2 regions of the Exiguobacterium sp. s130 genome follow, and region 1 is predicted to be linked to the other one. Evidence: riboswitches for the same ligand, from Rfam matches in the RefSeq annotation. Region 1 holds a riboswitch; the other holds the start of a gene.
What was found. Region 1 has a riboswitch for S-adenosylmethionine ahead of HZS85_RS14105 (LLM class flavin-dependent oxidoreductase). Riboswitches for the same ligand answer to the same signal wherever they lie in the genome.

Region 1 (3,420 bases):
GATTTGGTTCGCTTGGAGGAATGCTTCATACTTTTGGATGATCGGGTTATCGAAGCCTTCAACGATTTGGAACTTCATCGGTGTTTGCGGTGCTTCTTCACCGACTGGGCAGAACAAGTCGTCGATCACGCATGCATCCGCTGGGCAAAGCTCAAAACCTTCTGATGTATCGACTCGAACCGCATAGACGAACTTTCCACCTACGAACTCACAACGTGTGATGTACGGTTCTGGTGCTTGAATATACTCTTGAATCAACGTGATGCCATCGACTGGTTCGTCGAATGTCGGACCGTCGAGATAAGCTTCAAGTGCTTCAATCGAATGGAATAACTGGACGCCGAGACCTTTCCCGGCACGGTTGTGTTTCGTGATGAATGACGAAACACCGATCTCTTTTGCTGCTTGTACGATTTGATCGCGTCCGACGGCAGCCGTCGTCTTCGGTACACGAATCCCAGCCTTCCGCAACGCCGTGTATTGATTGACTTTGCTGACTTCAAGACGAAGCGCACGCGTTCCGTTAAAGACGGTCCGGTCATGCTCTTCTAACCAAGCGAGGACCCCTTCCGTCAACTCCGGCGCGTAACGATGCCCCCGCGTATGCGAAGACGCACTCATACGACTGTAAAAGACACCTTCTGGCGGCAGTTCATCTAACGGTACGATTCCTTCATTTAAGTGCCACTGCTCGTACGGCAACTTGAGTTCTTCGAGACGTTTGATGAGATGATCCGTCCATTCTTGGTTTTCGTGGAGAATATGAATTTTTGTCATGATTGTTGACCTACCTTTCGTTTCGCTTCGACCAGTGGCATTACGTCACGGGCAAAGCGTTCCATTTCTTCAAGTTGTGGTGAGAATTGTAACAAGAGCAACGTGACACCAACGGCTTCGAACGCTAGAATCCGTTCGGCAATCTGTTCTGGTGTTCCGATCAAGTTCGGTCGCAGACCACGGTTCGAGACGGAATAATCATTTCGTTCGACCTGTTGTTCGAGTTGCGATTTACTGATGAAATCTTGATAACCGGCATAACCGGCGCTGTCTTCCTTAACGTCCGTGATGCGTTGCCACTCAAGAAGCGCTTCTTCTTCCGTATCCCGACAAATGATGTAGGCAGCAAGACCGAAGCTCTCAAGCGGTGCGTGTCCCGTCGCTTCCCGGCGTATTTTCATATCATTGATTTTATGAGCTACTTCTTCAACAGTGCCTCCATGCATGACGTAGGCATCACAATGTTCGACGATCGTCCGTTTTCCGGCTTCACTCTCTCCACCAGCGTAGAGCTTAATCCCCGGACGCTGGACGGGTTTCGGATGGAGTTCTGCCTGTTCGATCGTGTAGTGATGACCGAAGAAGCTGTACGGTGACGCATCTGCCCATAGTCCTTTCATGACCGTGACGAACTCTTCCGTCCGGGCATAGCGCTCAGCATGTGCAGTAAAAATACCGTTGTATTGTTTTGCTTCTTCTGCCCACCAGGCTGAGACGACATTGAGCGTAAATCGCCCTCCACTCAACTGATCGATGTTTGCCGCCATCTTCGCCGTCGTCGCTGGATTATGGAACCCGGGACGAACCGCTGTCATGATCTCAAGGCGTTCTGTTGTTGCAGCAATCGCCGCTGCCGTTGTCCATGCCTCAAGACTCGGTTCCTTGATGCCTTTGATATCGTTCAAGTTCAATTCCGCAATCAACGTCGTCGAGAAGCCGATGCGTTCAGCTGTTTGTGCGACTTGTTTCGCATAATCGAATGTTGCTGGCATCTGTTCATCCTCGACGTTACGTAACCATCCCCCAAAAATCGGTAACCAAAAACCATACTCCACTCCATCGTCCCCCTTATCATAAAAAAACGCTCTTTTCGAAGTTCGAAAAGAGCGACGGTATCTTGTCCTGTCCGCTCTTATCTTCAGAAGGTATTCCTTCCTGGAAGTAGCACCTTCCGCCATAGCGGGGTTGCTGAAGTGTCTTCGGGCCAGTCCCTCGACTTCTCTAGATAAGATGTGTTGCATTCATCGTACAGAATTCATTGAACTAAAGCAACCATTAAACCGTCTTTTCCTATCGGATTTATTTCAAAGAAAAATCCCGACGTAGTGTCGGGATTCCGGATTAATATGGTGCGACGAAATCTGATGTTGGCTCTGGTGCTTGTTCACCACGAACACGATCATAGAATTTGGCAAGCGTGACGCTGAAGTATGGTCCAACCCATAAGACAGCAAGACCAAGTGTAACGATTACAAGTAATGCCCAACCAATGAATGATAGGAAGAGTAAGAATGCTTCCATCTTGTGACCATCCATGAGTTGGCGTGAACGCGTGATGGCCTCTAGGATACCGATCGATGGTTCATCTCGAAGGATGTAGAACGTCAACAAGTAAGAGAATGACTTGATGATACCAGGGATGATTAAGAGTAACGTCCAGAGCGCGATAAAGATGAACTGAACAATGGCCAGCCCCACCACTTTCAGGAACATACCATATGGCTCAAACAAATCCGTCACTTTCGTTTCTTCGCCACGAGCAATCGACATGGCAATCCATGTCCAACCGACTCCTACTGGAATCAATAAAATCGACACCAATGATACAACGAGATCTATACTACTAGACGGCTCATCGATATCCGATCCAAATAAATTAGGAACACCCTGAATAATACTAAACAGCAGAAAAGCTAGGACTGCAAATCCCCAACGACCGCTGAGCGACTCCTTCGCTGCTTTCTTTAATTGAGATGACATGAGTAAGGTCCTCCTTGAAAAATAAGTTCTCACCTTACTCTACGGCTTAAAATTTCTAATGTTTCACTCTTTTTTCAATAATTTCCCGTCTCGTTGCTGGTTGAGCCAAGCACGCTCAAGTTGTCGTCCACATGTTAGAACGAACGTTGAACATCGAAGCGCTTCATCGCAAACGAAATGTCATATTTTTCGTCTATGTACGCTGATATATCTCCACAGCCGGATCCTGACGCTTGTATTTCGCGACGATGACGATCAAAACCGTGATGATCACAAGCAGGAACCAAGAAGACAATTTTCCAAGATCAACGACTGCCCAGCCTCCTTCCTGATGCGGATAGACCCAGCCTTTAAAGAACGTCACGATGTTCTCCGCGATCCAAATGAAAAAGGCAATCAGTAAAAAGGATAGGACGAGCGGCATCCGGTAGATCGTCTGCTCGATCGTAAAATGAACCCATGACTTATAGAAGACAAGGACGACGAGGACCATCAATAGCCAGCGTGCATCGAAGATCCAATGGTGGGTGAAGAAGTTGAGATAGACGAGACTGCCTACGCTGATCGCAAGCCAAGGCGGTGGAAATGCTGTGAAGCGTAAATGAAATCTTCGGAACGCTTGACAGACATAACTTGCGACACTTGCATACATGAATCCTGCAT
Region 2 (3,420 bases), on a different contig from region 1:
ACGTACCAATTCCTTCACTTTATTATCCTTTTACCCCGTTTTAAAAGAAGTCGAACGTCTCGGTATTCGTACTTGACGCTTCTCAAACGTTCCGCTATAGTGAAAAAGTCCAAATCGGAATAATTACGTTTTAATAACGGAGGTAACATATAATGAAAAAAATCATTCCTGCTTTAACGGTCGCATTCGCGAGCGCAAGTATCCTCGCAGCTTGTGGATCAAACACCGATTCATCGACTTCAGATGATAAAAAGACGGAAATCTATACATCGACGTTCGCAACAGCTGCCATTGCCCGTGAAATCGGTGGTAATCAAGTCAACGTCAAGATGATCGTCCCACCTGGAGCAGATCCGCACTCCTATGAACCGACGTCAAAGCAACTCACTGAGATTGCCAAAGGTGACCTTTTCCTTTTGACGGGTACGACACTTGAACCCTATTCAAAAAAAATCCAAGAGAGTCTAAAAGGCACGGACGTCCGGTTCATCGAGACGAGTAAGGATGTCACTTTGCTGGAATCGGATGCTACGCTTCACGCACATGAAGAAGAGGGACATACAGAAGATGAGCAGGCGCACGAAGAGGAAGGACACGATCATGGAAAATACGATCCACACGTCTGGCTTGATCCTGTCAACGCCAAAGCAATGGCACGTTCTATCACAGTCGCCTTATCAAAAGAAGTACCAAAAGACAAAGCAACATTCGAAAAAAACTTGAAAGCGTTCGATCAGCAGGCTGACGCACTCGATAAAGAGTTCAAGCAAGCCGTCGCTGACGGATCAAAAAAAGAACTTCTCGTCACACATGCAGCTTACGGTTACCTCGCCGAACGATATGGTTTCACGCAGCTTCCAATCGCCGGAATTTCCCCTTCCGATGAACCCTCACAAAAGCAACTGGCTGCTTTAGTGAAAGAAGCGCGGATGCATGATTTGAAATACGTCGCGTTCGAAGAAACGGTTTCACCAAAGGTTGCGCGTGTCATCCAAAAAGAAATCGGAGCTAAATCCGTGACGATCCATAACCTCGAGTCGGTGACGAAATCGCAGCAAAACAGCTCGTATTTTAAGTTGATGGAAGAAAACGTCCAGACGTTAGAACAGGCACTTCAGTAAAGTACAGTTGACACGCGTTACTCAATGCGGTACGGTAAGAAACGTGTTTTACAACAATTGAATGACTTCTTTTTATCGCGAGAAACGGAGGGACTGGCCCAATGATGTTTCGGCAGCGGACGATTTGATTCGTACTGTGCCAAATCCAGCAAGCGAAAGCTTGAGAGATAAGAAGAGCGTCTTTATTTCATAAAGACCTCCTTCTTTCTTGCGAAGGGGTCTTTTTTTGTATCTTTGAGAAACGAGGTGTCAACAATGAATGAAATGATCACGCCTAACAAATGGGCACTGCTTCCCCTCGTCGTATTTCTGGTCCTCTTCATCGGAGCCGGCATCTTCTATGACGACTTTTACAAATTCCCGATTCTTATCGCTGCTTTGATCGCGCTGATCTTTGCTGCAATCACGACGAAAGGATCGATTAATCAAACGGTTGAACGAATCGCAACCGGTGCCGGAAATCCCGATATCATGATTATGGTCTTCATCTTCTTATTAGCCGGTACGTTCTCTGGAACGGCAGAAGCAATCGGCGCCATTGATGCGACCGTCAATGCTGCCTTAACGTTCCTACCTCCGTCACTCCTGATGAGCGGTCTGTTCGTCATCGCTGCCTTCATCTCGATGGCAATGGGAACTTCGACTGGAACGATTGCTGCACTCGCACCGATCGCCTTCGGTATTCATGAAGCAACAGGCATCAACGTCGCAATCGCAGCAGCGTCAGTCGTTGGGGGTTCGATGTTCGGCGATAACTTGTCGTTCATCTCAGATACGACGATCGCTGCCGTTCGAACGCAAAAAACGAACATGCGTGATAAGTTCCGAACGAACTTCATGATCGTTCTCCCGGCTGCCATCTTGACGGTCATCTTACTCGCATTCGTTTCTGGTTCTGGCGATGCGGTAACGGCTAAAGCATTCGAGTTCTACAAATTGATTCCATATCTCGCCGTCATCGTCCTTGCACTATTTGGTGTTAACGTCATCCTCGTTCTCATTGGTGGTACATTGCTCACTGGCATCATCGGTATGATTGACGGTAGCTTCGGTTTAAGTGGGTTCGTCCTTTCGATGTCAAAAGGAATGATGGGCATGGCAGAGATTTCAATCTTGACGCTCCTCATGGGTGGTCTCGTCAGTTTGATTACGTTCAACGGTGGAATCGCCTACTTGAAGGAGACGTTGACGCGCAAGATTTCACAGCGTCGCGGTGCCGAATTCAGTATGGCGGCACTCGTCAGTGCAACGAACCTCGCAACGGCGAACAATACGATCTCGATTCTTGTCGCTGGACCACTCGCGGCTGAAATCGCCGATACGTATGAAATCGATCGCAAGAAATCAGCGAGTATTCTTGATATCTTCTCTTGTGGGATTCAAGGTATCATTCCGTATGGGGCACAACTCTTGATCGCAGCAGAGTTGACGAAGACAGCTTCACCAGAACTGATTCCGTATCTGTTCTATCCGTTCCTGCTCTTCGTCTGTGGATCGATTGCCATCATCTTTGGTTTCCCACGTCCGAAAAAATCAGTTGCTCAACAGGAAAAAATCTCTTCTTAACCAACGACAGGTCCGATCATGGTGATCGGACCTGTTTCATTATTTTTTCTGCTTCGCTTGTCGTTCTAAAATCAAATACGCGATTGCTGGAAGTGGAAACTGAAGGAGTCCCGCGCCTCCCCATACCCACGGGTTACGTCCTGATTTTCGTGCACTGAAAAACAGGCTAACTGCTTGCGTGACCAACAAGGCACTAATACTAAACCAAGCTCCCTTTGATAGCTTTTTATTCTTTTGAGCCATCCTTTCTCCCCCTCTTTCTGACATACGGTCAGATGTGATGAATTCTCTTTTATTTTAACCCATTCTATTCCTCCATGAGCATGGAAACGGACGGTTTCGTTCGTTCGTGCTAAACTAAACGAGCAAATCTAAACTACGTTTTATGAGGAGGAGTAACACATGCAATACGCAAAACTTTCAAACGGTATTACGATTCCCCAAATCGGATTCGGTGTCTGGCAAGTAGACGAAGAAACAGAAGCACCCGCTGCTGTTGCTGAAGCACTACGTGTCGGCTATCGTCATATCGATACAGCTGCTGTCTATAAAAACGAGCGCGGTGTCGCAAAAGGAATCAAAGAAAGCGGCGTGAAACGTGAGGATCTCTTCTTAACGTCGAAAGTCTGGAACGATGATATTCGTGCCGGTCGGACGAAGGAAGCATTCGCAGAATCGCTCGAACGTCTCGAAACAGACTACCTTGACCTCTACCTGATCCACTGGCCAGTCG

Region 2: it holds a riboswitch for S-adenosylmethionine, as region 1 does, so the genes downstream of both, HZS85_RS14405 (Na+/H+ antiporter NhaC family protein) here and HZS85_RS14105 (LLM class flavin-dependent oxidoreductase) in region 1, are expected to answer to the same signal.

The regions. Positions count from the first base shown of each region.
Region 1 covers NZ_JACSNI010000006.1:91,623-95,042, reverse strand. Annotated here, with positions in the region: gene HZS85_RS14110 (ATP-grasp domain-containing protein) at 1-777, opposite strand, end outside; gene HZS85_RS14105 (LLM class flavin-dependent oxidoreductase) at 774-1,832, opposite strand; SAM riboswitch class I at 1,907-2,009, opposite strand; gene HZS85_RS14100 (DUF975 family protein) at 2,119-2,757, opposite strand; gene HZS85_RS14095 (DUF817 domain-containing protein) at 2,951-3,420, opposite strand, start outside.
Region 2 covers NZ_JACSNI010000007.1:14,494-17,913, forward strand. Annotated here, with positions in the region: gene HZS85_RS14400 (metal ABC transporter solute-binding protein, Zn/Mn family) at 153-1,121, shown strand; SAM riboswitch class I at 1,191-1,295, shown strand; gene HZS85_RS14405 (Na+/H+ antiporter NhaC family protein) at 1,377-2,687, shown strand; gene HZS85_RS14410 (hypothetical protein) at 2,727-2,930, opposite strand; gene HZS85_RS14415 (aldo/keto reductase) at 3,090-3,420, shown strand, end outside.